One region of the Thermoanaerobacter ethanolicus JW 200 genome, then DNA from elsewhere that is predicted to be linked to it. Evidence: riboswitches for the same ligand, from Rfam matches in the RefSeq annotation. Region 1 holds a riboswitch; each other region holds the start of a gene.
What was found. Region 1 has a riboswitch for fluoride ahead of EB239_RS12125 (dynamin family protein). Riboswitches for the same ligand answer to the same signal wherever they lie in the genome.

Region 1 (4,284 bases):
GTATTTTTTCAATATCTTTTAGCAATGTCTGATAACAAGCTTTTTCTCTTTCGAAGCTATCTCTATCAAATTTATAATCCTTTATTGACTTAGCAAGTAGTTCTTTTACAGTATCATACATCGTTTGTAATTTAAAATTCATATCTTTTTCAAATTCACTAAAACTTTCTTCAATCCTTGTTAATAAATCATAACGAATGCGACCTATGTTTCTGTCAACATCAATGTCTACTCTATCTAAAATCCTTTTTAAAATAATTTTTCCAGCAAATTTTTTAGGCAAAAAATAGGTAAAATACACAGGGTCTATTTCCAATGCACCAACATCATATCCTATCTTGTATGTAAATTTACTCTCTGCCGTAATACCACCTACGCTTTTAAAATATTCCAGATTTATGCCGAACAATTCGTTTGCTACTGTTTTTACTTCATCAATGACTGCATTGAGCCTTAAAAGATAAATAGACAAAGCTTTACTATATTGTTCTTCAATATCCCTTTCAATATGACCTTTTAATTTTTCAAATTCTTCTATAATAGCTCTTTCGAGGTACTTTTCAAGCTCTTTTTTCTGATTAATTCGACTAAAGTCACGAATACCGTGGTAATATCCTTTTATCTTTTCTGATACTCTTATACTGATAAACTGTTTATATTCTTCCATCTTTTTATCAAAATTCTGTAAAATATTTTTCATATCACCTTGAAACAATAAGGATATTTCTTTTTTGCTTTTTTCAACTTCTTTAATAAAGTTCTCAAAAGATTTTATATTAGATTCAAGACGCTCTAATGGAATTTGTTTCAATTTTATACTGCTTTCAAAAAAAGTTTGGCACATCGAAATAATTCTTTCAATATTTTTGGCATAGCTTTCAAGCAACACTTTTTCTTTTTCTTTTATTAAAAAATTCTGCAAATCATTTTCCAGCTTTTGAGTTCCACTCTTTTCAATTGCTTTATTATCTTTTGATATTTTGCCTTCTAATGCCAATTTAGCAGAAATTGGATAAATAGAAATGTTATTATTCTTTGTAATTTCTCTTACAATATTTTCATTAAAATTGATTATTTCCTTTAGCTCCATTTCATTTACATAGTCAATTTTATTTAAAACAAAAAATATTTTATTAACATTTTCAGATATTTTAGACAAAAACTCCCTTTCCAGTTCACTTATAGGAGGGTCTACTGAAAGCAAAAAAATCACAGCATCAGCTTTATTTATATAACTATATGCAACATCTGTATTATGTTTATAGACTGAACCAATTCCCGGTGTATCTATGATTACTACGTCATTACTTATAAACTCAAAAGGATATCCTATATGTATTTCCTTGACTCCTTTTATGTTTTTAGGGTTGTTTTTTTCTGTGCAATACAAATCCAATTCTTTAATGTCAATATTTTCACTTCTGCCATCATCATATAGAACTTTTGCCCATATATCAGGGCTATATTGGATTTTTGTTATAACAGATGTTAAAGGAACAACACCTGTTGGAAGTATATCAGCTCCTAACATATAATTAGTAAATGTTGATTTTCCTCTTTTAAATTGTCCTAATATCACAAGATAAAAAATATTATTGCAAAATTTATTTTTAACTTCTGAAACAGCTTCTCCTACTGCTTTAATATTGATATCTTTTGATATTCTTTCTATTTTTTCAAATATCACATCTAAACTTTTTTTAATCTGGTCATATTGTTTCTTCATAATCTCACCTCCTAGCCACAGTATAATCGAAATTCAGATATGGAGTGACATTTTTACTTTACTATCACCCCCTAAAAAGCAAAATAGTTCCTACTGGCTTTTACACCAAGTAGGAACTATCAGCCTTTCGGCGGTTGAAGTGAGTTCCATCACTTTTTATACAATTGTCAATATCATTATACCCAAAATGTAAAAACTTTGCAAGATAGTAAAAGCTAAAGATATGCGTGCATTATATTTTTTGTTATATGATATAATGAAAGCAAGGGGAGGTTTATTAAACTGTGACTTTCAAAGAATAAGCATAGAAAAGTGGATAAAAATTTAAGTTTTAGAAAGGATGAGAAATTATGCCTAAAATATCTGCTTTTGAAAAACATTTTGACAGATATGAAGAATGGTTTGAAAAAAATGAATACGCCTATCAATCGGAATTAGATGCTGTAAAATTGCTTATGCCGAAATTTGAAAAAGGGTTGGAAGTAGGAATCGGAACTGGAAAGTTTGCAGTACCTCTAGGTATAAAAAGCGGAGTAGAACCTTCTTATCAAATGAGAAAAATAGCTTTAGAACGGGGTCTTAATGTGGTAGATGGAGTAGCAGAAAATCTTCCGTTTGAAGACAACTCTTTTGACCTTGTTTTAATGGTGACGACTGTATGTTTTGTAGACGATGTGCTAAAATCCTTCAAAGAATGTTTTAGAGTACTTAAAAATAGCGGTACAATTTTAATAGGCTTTGTAGATAGAGAGAGCACAATTGGCAAAATATATCAAGCAAATAAAGAAAAAAGTCTATTTTACAAAGAAGCAACGTTTTATTCTACAAGTGAAATAGTTGAATTGCTTTACGAAGCAGGATTTAAAAATTTCAATTTCTCACAGACCATTTTTAAAAAACTTGATGAAATAAAAGAAAAAGAACCTGTAAGATATGGCTTTGGCAAAGGCTCCTTCATAGTAATAAGCGCTAAAAAATGATATTTGAACTACACTTTTTAAAACAAAGCTTTTATTACGTTGTCTAAAAAATCCCCTTCTTTGGGTTGCGTATCCTCTTTTGATTCTATTTTTTCTATCAATGTACCTGATAAAACAATTTGCACATTTTGATTTCTATCCACAATTATTGAGATAGGTTCCAAAGCTCCGCTAAGTATACCTAAAATAACCATTATCTGTGAAGGGGTTAAGACTCCCTTCTTTTTTTCATCTCCTCCTTTTCCACCTGTATTATCTTTTTCACCATTTTCCCCATTCCCTTTATCACCATTCCCTCCATCTACATCAGGATGTTCTCCACCTTCTTCATCTTTATCCTCCTCCTTATTTTCTTTTTGACCATTCTCTTCGCTATTTTCCCTTAATCCTAGCTTTAATAGCAAATCTTTCAATTGGGATTCTAAATTATCCGATGAAAACATGTATTTTCTCCCCCTATAACTTTTATGTCATCTTATTGGCAGTGGAAAAATTATTATCGCTGGCTCTTCAGGTTTTGCATAACCCAAACCGAAATAGAGAATCAACGAAAGTACAATTACAAGCAAATAAGCATTTAATCCTTCTTTTTCTTCTTTCATAGCGATCACTCTTTTCATAAAATTTTATATACTCATTTTTACATATGATTTTATAGTTTGTCTTGTGCTTGTACTGAATAATAAATATAGGCCTCCACATTAGTATGGAAGCCTATGCTTTGTCTCCTCTGTATATTAAAGCTTCTTCGTCTACGTATAATTCACAAGGTTTATATTCATTTTCAATTCCTTTTGAATCTTTTAAGGTCTCTATACGATACATAGAAGACCGGTACCAATTAAGTTTTGGCTCTACTTGCACAAATTCATATTGTTTACCTACTGTATTTAAAAGATAGTCCCAATTTACATAATGATTAAAGTTATGGATAATATCTGTCACTACCACTTTAAATTTACTTGCTAAAATTTGCTGGAAAACATTCCACTTTTCCAATGAGGCCTCTATCGACGTCAGTCCAAAATACCCCGCACACCCTTCTTTGGAAAGAGCAGAAATCCCTCTTCCTATGCAAATTTCCAAAGCTTCTATAGTCTCTGGCGGGTCAGTAATAAAAGTATCAAAATACCCTACATATTCCTCTGGTAGTTTGTCTCTAAAATCGTATTTCATGGCTTTTATAGGCAGATTATATTTATTTGCCACCTCATTGATGTATTCCACTAGTCTATCGTCTATTTCCATCACAACAATTTCCGTTGGCATACCTGAAAGTCCTGCTGCTATACTTACAAGGTCATCATCACCTAAAACTAAAAGCTTTTTCCCCTCTAAATCTCCTCTTTCAGCCAGGAGAGCTATTCTGCCCACCACTGTTTGTGTCGTAACAAAACCTTGGTCATAATCGCTAATAGCTTTTGGGCGATTTACTGTCACTTGGTCAAATTTTTTGATCAAGTCTTCTAATTTAGAAAAGTTTATCCCTCGTCCTTCACACGCGTGACAAGTATATGTTCTTTTTGGAGCTATTTTAAGACTCACAAGATATTCTAAACCTTTAGAATTAAATTTTAT
Region 2 (4,284 bases), 950 kb from region 1:
CACTTCTTTTAAAATTTCTAAAGACTCTCCGCTTACTTTATTATCTTTCACCGATTTTGCAATAATGTCTATCGCCTGCTTCGGTTCAAGTCCCTTTCTATAAGGCCTGTCTTCTGTCAATGCTTGATACATGTCACAAACCGCCACATGTCTATCATCTCTCCAATTTCGTCACCTTTTAATCCCTCAGGATACCCGCTTCCATCTAATTTCTCGTGATGATTTGCGGCCCATTCTGCTATATCATCTATTCCTCCTATTTCTTTGAGTATTTCTTTAGTATAATAGGTATGAGATTTTATAACCATAAACTCCTCTTCAGTAAGCTTGTCCGGTTTGTCAAGAATAGAATTAGGTATGGCTAGCTTTCCAAGGTCATGAAGCAATCCCGCAATTTTTATTTTTCGAGAAGTTTCTTCATCATATCCTATCACCTTAGCCATTTCATAAGCTAACTTTGAAATACCTTTAGAATGGTTATAGGTAAAACGGCTTCTATTATCGATAATCTGTGCAAAAACCTCTGCTATATCCTCTAATTCATTAATTCCTATTGAAACCGTGTCTTTAGGTTCAATCCTTTTTAATATACTTTTTATATCAAAAAATTTATAATCAAGCCAAAATTTTTCTTGTCTTGTAAGGTCAAGTAATGCATTTGCAACCACGGGATTAAACATCTTGCCAGTACCACTTTTTATACCTTCTTTGATATTATTCCGAATATTATACTCACTTTCTTTCCCAACCGATGAGGTGTACCGTATATCAAATTGATCAGATATAAAAACAATCTGAGCTCCTAAAGGAATAGAATCGCCATTTAGTTTAAAATGTCCGCTTCCATCGTAATTTTCATGATGATATCTTATAATATCCGAAAAATTTTCTCCAAAGGGCAACTTCTTTACAATTTCACTTCCTCTTTCACTGTGTTTCCACCATTCGTCTTTGTTAAAATCTTCGTATATATCTCCTTGTCCTATATCATGTAACAAAGCAGAATAATACACTTTTTTTGTTTCTTTTTCATCCAAATTCAGCATCTCAGAAATCCTTAGAGAAATATAAGCCACCCTTCTTGCATGTCCCATGTTCTTATACTCTTGCACGTCAAGGGCCAAAGATAAAGCAGACAGCAGATTATTATAATTCAAATTCACATTTTATTCCTCCTAACTGATATTTATTTTCTACTGACATATATTATACACCAATCAAATCAATTTTCCCATATAATTTCCGAGATAATATCCCAATACTCCTCCTATTAGTCCAAATATAATTGTTAAGGACATATATATAAATGCATGAAAATATTTTTTATTCTTGATTAAGTCTACTGTCTCATGGGAAAAAGTTGAGTATGTTGTAAAAGCACCTAGAAATCCCGTTGTCAGAAAAAGTTTAACATCATAGCTTAAATTTACATTTATTTTAGGACTTGATAAAAAGTTTAATAAAAACGCACCTAATACATTTATAATAAAAGTTTCGATAGGAATAACTATCTCTCGGTTTTCCTTTATATGCCGCGATATTTCATATCTCAATATTGCTCCCAAAATTCCTCCAATTCCTACATATAGTATACTTGTCACTGTTCTTCCTCCCGCTCCTTTAGTAAGTCAAAAGTTTTGTCAGCAAATTCAAATCCTAAATAAGACATCAAAAGGCCTCCAAATATTGATAAAATTATATAACTTAGAGCAATATAATCTTTCCCTGCTTTTAATAAATTTATTGTTTCCATACTAAAAGTAGAAAATGTTGTAAAAGCCCCAATAAATCCTGTTGTTATCGCCAATCTCAAATTAGTATTTACCTTGTACTCATCCATAGTAAAATTAGCAATAAAACTTAACAAAAACGAACCTAAAATATTTATCATAAAAGTTTCAAAGGGAAATGCAGTGTGATACATCTTTGTAAAGTAAATTGTTATTAAATATCTTAGTACTGCTCCAAAAAATCCTCCAATCCCTATATAGATGTATTCCATGAAAATCTCCCTTTCTGTTTACATTTTTGGGCAATAAAAAGCTCCTATTAGGCCTTATATCATCCTAATAGGAGCCATCAGCGTTTCCGCATTTATGGCGAGCTCCATCGCCTTCTGTTATTTACTACAAATTTATTATAATAAAGTACAAATGAAAATGCAATACCTTTTACAATTCTCTTCTACCTTCAAGAGCCCTTGAAAGAGTTACAACATCGGTGTATTCCAAGTCACCACCTACCGGCACCCCATGAGCAATCCTTGTGACTTTTATTCCTAACGGTTTTAATAGCTTAGCAATGTACATTGCTGTCGCTTCTCCTTCTATGTCAGGATTTGTAGCAAGTATGACTTCTTTTACATTTCCATTTTTTACTCTGTCTAAAAGTTCTTTAATTTTTATATCTTCAGGGCCAACGCCCTCTATAGGAGAAATAACACCATGAAGTACATGATACACTCCTTTATACTCTCGTATTTTCTCCATTGCAACAACATCCATAGGATGAGAAACAACACATATAAGAGAATGATCTCTTTCTTTATCACTACATATGTTACAAACCTCTGTGTCAGTTATGTTATAACAAATTCTACAATACTTTATCTTTTCTTTTGCATCAATAATCGCTTGAGACAAGCTTTTTACCTCTTCCAAAGGCATATTTATTATGAAAAAAGCAAGCCTTTGTGCTGTTTTAGGACCTATACCGGGCAACTTTGACAGTTCTTCTATAAGCTTCGCTATAGAAGTAGAATAATAGTTCATTTTTTCACCTCAAAACAGTCCAGGAATGTTTAGTCCTCCGGTTATCTTTGCCATTTCAGAAGCAATCATTTCTTCTGCATTCCTTAACGCTTGATTAACCGCAGCTAATACAAGGTCTTCTAACGTTTCTACATCATCTTTATCTACAACATCAGGATTTATTTCAATACTTACAAGTTCTTTTCTGCCATTAGCAACTGCTTTTACCATCCCACCACCGACAGTAGCTTCTACAGTCTTTTGCATTAGCTCTTCTTGCATTTTCTTTATTTCTTCTTGCATCTGTTGGGCTTGTTTAATCATGTTATTTATATTAAACCCGCCCGGAAATCCGCCTTTTGCCATAACACTATAACCTCCTAAATTTTATTCTAAAAATATTTATATGCTTTTTTGAATTATTTGTGAAAATTATATTATCTCTATATCTTCACCAAAAAACTCCTTAACTTGCTGTACAAGTAATTCCTCTTCATTTTTTCTTAATTCAAACTTCAAAGGAATTGCCTTCCCAACTAGTTCTTTTAATATTCCTTCAATAAAACTTTTGTTTTCCGCTTTGCTCAATTCCTCCTTTAATAAAGCATACTCTTCAGGATATTCTACCACAATTGTTCCTTTTTTTAAATAAGGAATCCCTTTTTCTATAAAGGCATACAAAGCTATTCTTTCTTTTTTTATCATTTCTTTTACTTCAGCCCACACCTTTTCTAGATCTATATCCTCTTGCTGTACTATTTGCGATGCCACGTTTTCTTCTTTTTCTTCTTCTGGCGAATTTATTTTTTTATTTTTCTCTTCTTTTTCTTCCCTCAGAAAAAATTGTCCTTTTTCTAATTTGTCTTCTATTTGTTCTACTCTTGCTAGCAAACTCATCATATCGTAAGAAATTTCCGGCTTTATCAACCTCAAAATAGTCACTTCTAAAAGGGTTAACGGAGATATAGCATATCTAACTTCTTTTTGTAGATTTGTAAATTTTTCTAAAGCGTTAGTCAAAAAAGCTGTACCAAAGTTTTGCACTCTTTCTTTTACAGTTTCTACATCGCTGTATAAAATTTCTTTTAATTCCTCTCCTCCTGTTTTGTAAAGCACCATATCTCTCAAAATATAAGTTAAGGACTTTAAAAAATTCCCCACGTCTATTCCATAAGACAAAATTTTATCTAATTGTTTCAATGAAGCTGCTACATCTTTAGCATTCATGTAATCTAAAAGAGAAAATAACATTTCATCATTAGCTACACCTAACATTTCGCATACATCTTCATAGGTTATAAGGCCTTCTTTATAAGAAGCACATTGTTCTAAAAGACTAATAGCATCTCTCATAGAACCATTGCCATAAAGTGCGATAGTTTTAAGACCCTTCTCTTCAATTTTTATGTTGCTGTCAATGCAAATTTTTTCAAGATTTTGCGCTATTAATCGAGTAGGTATTTTTTTAAAGTCAAACCTTTGACAGCGGGATAAAATAGTATCTGGCAATTTGTCCGGCTCTGTAGTCGCAAGA
Region 3 (4,284 bases), 610 kb from region 1:
GAGCTGGTCTTTTAAGTGGAAGCTTTATTCCTCCGCAAGAAATTCGAGAATTACGCAACCTTACGAGATATCGCAAAAGCATAATTGAAGAGATATCTTCTCAAAAAAATCGTATAGAGAAGCATTTACAAAGCTGTGGATTTAAGCTTTCAAATTTTTTGACAGATATATTTGGCGTATCAGGTAGAGCGATAATAGACCATATAGCAGAGCATGGAAGTATAACAGCTAAAGAAGTTGAAAATTATGTAAGAGGGAGAGCACGCAGTAAAATAGAAGACATAAAGCTATCAATTAATGGTAGAATGAATAAGCATCAAAGAGAATTTTTAAAGCTTTTACTCAATCATTTAGATGAAACGTATAAACATCTTTATGAGATAGAAGAGAGTATTAATGCTGAGATTGAAAAATACAAGAGACAGATTGAACAGCTAGATGGAATACCTGGCATAGATGTAACGGCAGCTGCTGCAATAATTGCTGAAATAGGTACAGATATGGATAAATTCAAGACTGCAGAGCACATTTGCTCATGGGCAGGATTAAGTCCCGGTAATAATGAAAGTGCGGGAAAAAAAAGTCCACTCGAGTAACAAAAGGAAACACTTATATAAAGAGGATACTGTGTGAAGTAGCATGGAGTATAACCCGCATAAGGGATTCATATCTTGCCACATGGTATTGGAAAGTAAAGCAGCGCCGTGGTACAAAAAAAGCGGTAGTAGCACTTGCCAGGAAAATATTAGTTATCATTTATACTATGCTTAAAAATAACACTGACTATGATGAAAGAATTTTCGATGAAGTGCGAAAGAAACAGGAAATAATTCGCGTTAAACGGATTATTAACGAAGCTCGCAAGTTGGGTTTAGAAGTAACAGTGTCCCAAATTTAAGTAGTATAATTAGATAACTTTACAAAAATTCCCAGCTGATGCTTTTAAAGCATTGGTTTAATATTTATTACCTTTTTTCTGGCTGGATGTTTAAGCCTATGCAGTTGTCAATGTTCAAAATTCTCCTTTTAGATAGTCTATTTTCGTGTTAACTTTTATATAACCGATAATCATGCCTTCAACTTGAGGTATACCGCTACCGCTTATCATAGGTTCTTTTTTCACTATTATACCCAATAATAAGCCTATTAGAGAAAGGAAAATTATCCAGCCAATTAACAAGTAAGGATTTGTATGAAGAATTTTGTATACACTTATTACAAGAATATTTGTTTTTTCAAGAATATATCTTAAAATAGCAATAATCAATCCAACAAAGAAACCTGTTATAATGCCTTCAACTATAATACGCTTGCGAAATTCTTCCCAATGTATTAAAGTATTGAATGTTATACTTTTACCTTTATTCAATAAGATCCCTCCCAAAACATAAAATGAATGAATATTTATTTTTCTCATATTATCATTATACTACAAAATAATGATATCTAGTATTTTATATTGTTAAGTTTACTTATAGAATAATAAGCAGTATTACAAAATTTGGATATAAAACAATACAAAAATCTTTTTATTTTAAACAAATAAACATAAACATTATGCTTTGAAGTAAATTTTCACATATTCTTGCAGGCTTCATAAAAAAGTGATATAATATTCAAAAAGGGATGAAGCCCCCTTTTGGAAAATCCGAACTGCTGATAAACAGCTGATGGCTTCTACGGTAAAAACGTAGGGGTTGTCAGCTTTTTTGTATTTAGTGCATTTGCCTACAACTTTGAAAGGGAGGTACTTTCTTATGCCTTTCCATAGCATATTATTTGAAAAAAACGAAGATGGAGTAAAAAAAGAAACATTCGAAGCGCCTGATTTTTTTGTTGACTTAAATCTTGATCAAATTATAGATGTCATAACAAGAGGCAAAGAAGAATATAATTTAAAACTGTTTTTTTACACTCCTTTAAACGATATTGATACTATCAAGTATCGCCATGAAATAATGCAAGATCTTGAAAATGAAGTTTTGCTTGAGGATATAAAATCATTTGCGGAAAAAATGCAAGAAATGCGCAAACACCTTGCTCAAGCAGACAAACTTTACTACAAATACCAGAAAGAAAGATGGTTTTTGGATGCTGTAGAAATCTACTGTGATGCAATTACTGATTTAGTAGAAGACTTGTCTTCTGTAGAGTTAAAATCTCGTGGTTTTTTAGCATTTCGTCAATATTTGATAGATTATATTAATTCTGACCGTTTTCAGCTGCTACTGAGTGAAACGAAAAAACTTAAAGCTGATTTGTCTACAGTAAAATATTGCTTGTTAATAAAAGGTAACCGTGTGACGGTTCGTAAATATGAATCTGAAATTGATTACAGTATAGAAGTAGAAAAAACGTTTGAAAAATTCAAACAGGAAGCAGCAAAGGATTATAAAGTCAAATTTTCTGATTGGCCAGATATGAACCATGTCGAAGCAAAAATATTGGATTTAGTAGCTCAGTTATATCATGATATATTTTCTAATCTTGATAATTATTGTATGAAAAATAGTGATTATTTAGACGAGACAATAGCTACTTTTGATAGGGAAGTACAATTTTATATTGCTTATTTGGAATATATGGCACTATTCAAGCGCGCTGGACTAAAATTTTGTTATCCACAAATATCTAGTAAATGCAAGGAAGTTTATAATTACGAAGGATTTGATTTAGCTCTGGCTTATAAACTCATCAACGAAAATTCGGCTGTTGTTTGTAATGATTTTTATTTAAAAGGTAAAGAGCGTATATTTGTAATTACCGGTCCGAACCAGGGAGGCAAAACAACATTTGCACGCACTTTTGGACAATTGCATTATTTGGCCAGTATAGGCTGCCCTGTTCCCGGAAAGGAAGCGCAACTCTTTCTTTTTGATAAACTATTTACACATTTTGAAAAGGAAGAAAATATTAAAGATCTTCGTGGAAAACTGGAAGATGAATTGTTTAGAATTCACAATATTCTTGCTCATGCGACATCAAACAGTATTATAATAATGAATGAAATTTTTACCTCTACCACAGCAAAAGACGCATTATTTTTAAGTAAGAAGATAATGGAAAAAATAATACAATTAGATGTGCTGTGCGTCTGGGTAACATTTATAGATGAATTGGCATTCTTAAGCGAAAAAATTGTAAGTATGGTCAGTACGGTAGTTCCTGAGAATCCGGCATTGCGCACATATAAAATTGTTAGAAGACCTCCTGATGGGCTTTCATACGCCATATCAATTGCTGAAAAATACAGGCTAACGTATAATTGCTTAAAGGAGAGGATAAAATCATGAAAGTTTTACTTATGTATAGAGATCATGATTTTGACCTGCAACAAAAATTGCCCTCGAACGAAGAAGCATTGATACAGGATTTAGAATTAAACACTTTGTTCAATGCTATGTCCCTTGGTGATAATTTTTTATTTGAAGTAGCCAAAAAATCTGTTTTATCCAGCGTGTATAGTGATCTGGATACAATATTATATCGCCAAGATGTTCTGAAGGATTCTCTAAAAAATTCTTCCATTGTTAGGAATATCTATAATATAGCAGTAGAAGCAATTGAAAACGAGAAAAAGTATTATTTTAGCATTTTCACCAGGTACCCTGCAGCTATACTTCATAGCTCAATGGATGTATTGCATATGTTTATGGAAATGCTGAAAAAACTAAAGAGTATTGCCGACCAACATGCTGATAAATTCGAATCATATGGTTTTAAAAGGTTTTTTACAATGCTCAAAAAAGAACTTGATGATGAATATTTTGAAAGTATCCAAAATCATTTAAAAGAACTGGAATTTCGCGATGGAATTTTGATCAGTGCTGAGTTGGGTAAAGGCAATAAAGGTGTCAATTATATTCTTCGCAAACAGGAGGATAAAAAACAAAGTCTAATAGACAGGATTTTTTCAAAAAGACCGAATGCTTATACTTTTTATATAAGTGAGCGCGATGAAAGCGGGGCAAGAGCTTTATCTGACTTAAAAGACAGAGGAATCAACCTCGTGGCAAATGCACTTGCTCAGTCTGCTGATCATATTCTCAGTTTTTTTAACATATTACGGACTGAATTGGCTTTTTACATTGGCTGTTTGAATTTATATGAGAAACTTGCCCAAATTGGAGAGCCGGTGTCTTTTCCTATTCCGGTAGCATCCAGTGAACGTAGGCATTCTTTTAAAGGATTATACGATGTCTGTTTGGCTTTGACAATGAAACAAAAAATCGTGGGCAACGATTTAAATGCTGATAATAAAGATCTGGCAATAATTACAGGTGC

Region 2: it holds a riboswitch for fluoride, as region 1 does, so the genes downstream of both, crcB (fluoride efflux transporter CrcB) here and EB239_RS12125 (dynamin family protein) in region 1, are expected to answer to the same signal.
Region 3: it holds a riboswitch for fluoride, as region 1 does, so the genes downstream of both, EB239_RS00670 (MutS-related protein) here and EB239_RS12125 (dynamin family protein) in region 1, are expected to answer to the same signal.

The regions. Positions count from the first base shown of each region.
Region 1 is NZ_CP033580.1:2,409,538-2,413,821, forward strand. It holds gene EB239_RS12125 (dynamin family protein) at 1-1,726, opposite strand, end outside; fluoride riboswitch at 1,830-1,889, opposite strand; gene EB239_RS12130 (class I SAM-dependent methyltransferase) at 2,077-2,706, shown strand; gene EB239_RS12135 (hypothetical protein) at 2,724-3,149, opposite strand; gene EB239_RS14660 (hypothetical protein) at 3,177-3,326, opposite strand; gene EB239_RS12140 (bis-aminopropyl spermidine synthase family protein) at 3,421-4,284, opposite strand, start outside.
Region 2 is NZ_CP033580.1:450,414-454,697, reverse strand. It holds partial or broken gene EB239_RS02295 (HD-GYP domain-containing protein) at 1-1,163, opposite strand, end outside; gene crcB (fluoride efflux transporter CrcB) at 1,218-1,601, opposite strand; gene crcB (fluoride efflux transporter CrcB) at 1,598-2,002, opposite strand; fluoride riboswitch at 2,064-2,123, opposite strand; gene recR (recombination mediator RecR) at 2,172-2,771, opposite strand; gene EB239_RS02275 (YbaB/EbfC family nucleoid-associated protein) at 2,781-3,116, opposite strand; gene dnaX (DNA polymerase III subunit gamma/tau) at 3,183-4,284, opposite strand, start outside.
Region 3 is NZ_CP033580.1:104,745-109,028, reverse strand. It holds partial or broken gene EB239_RS00680 (IS110 family transposase) at 1-898, shown strand, start outside; gene EB239_RS00675 (hypothetical protein) at 1,013-1,369, opposite strand; fluoride riboswitch at 1,614-1,687, shown strand; gene EB239_RS00670 (MutS-related protein) at 1,758-3,293, shown strand; gene EB239_RS00665 (MutS-related protein) at 3,290-4,284, shown strand, end outside.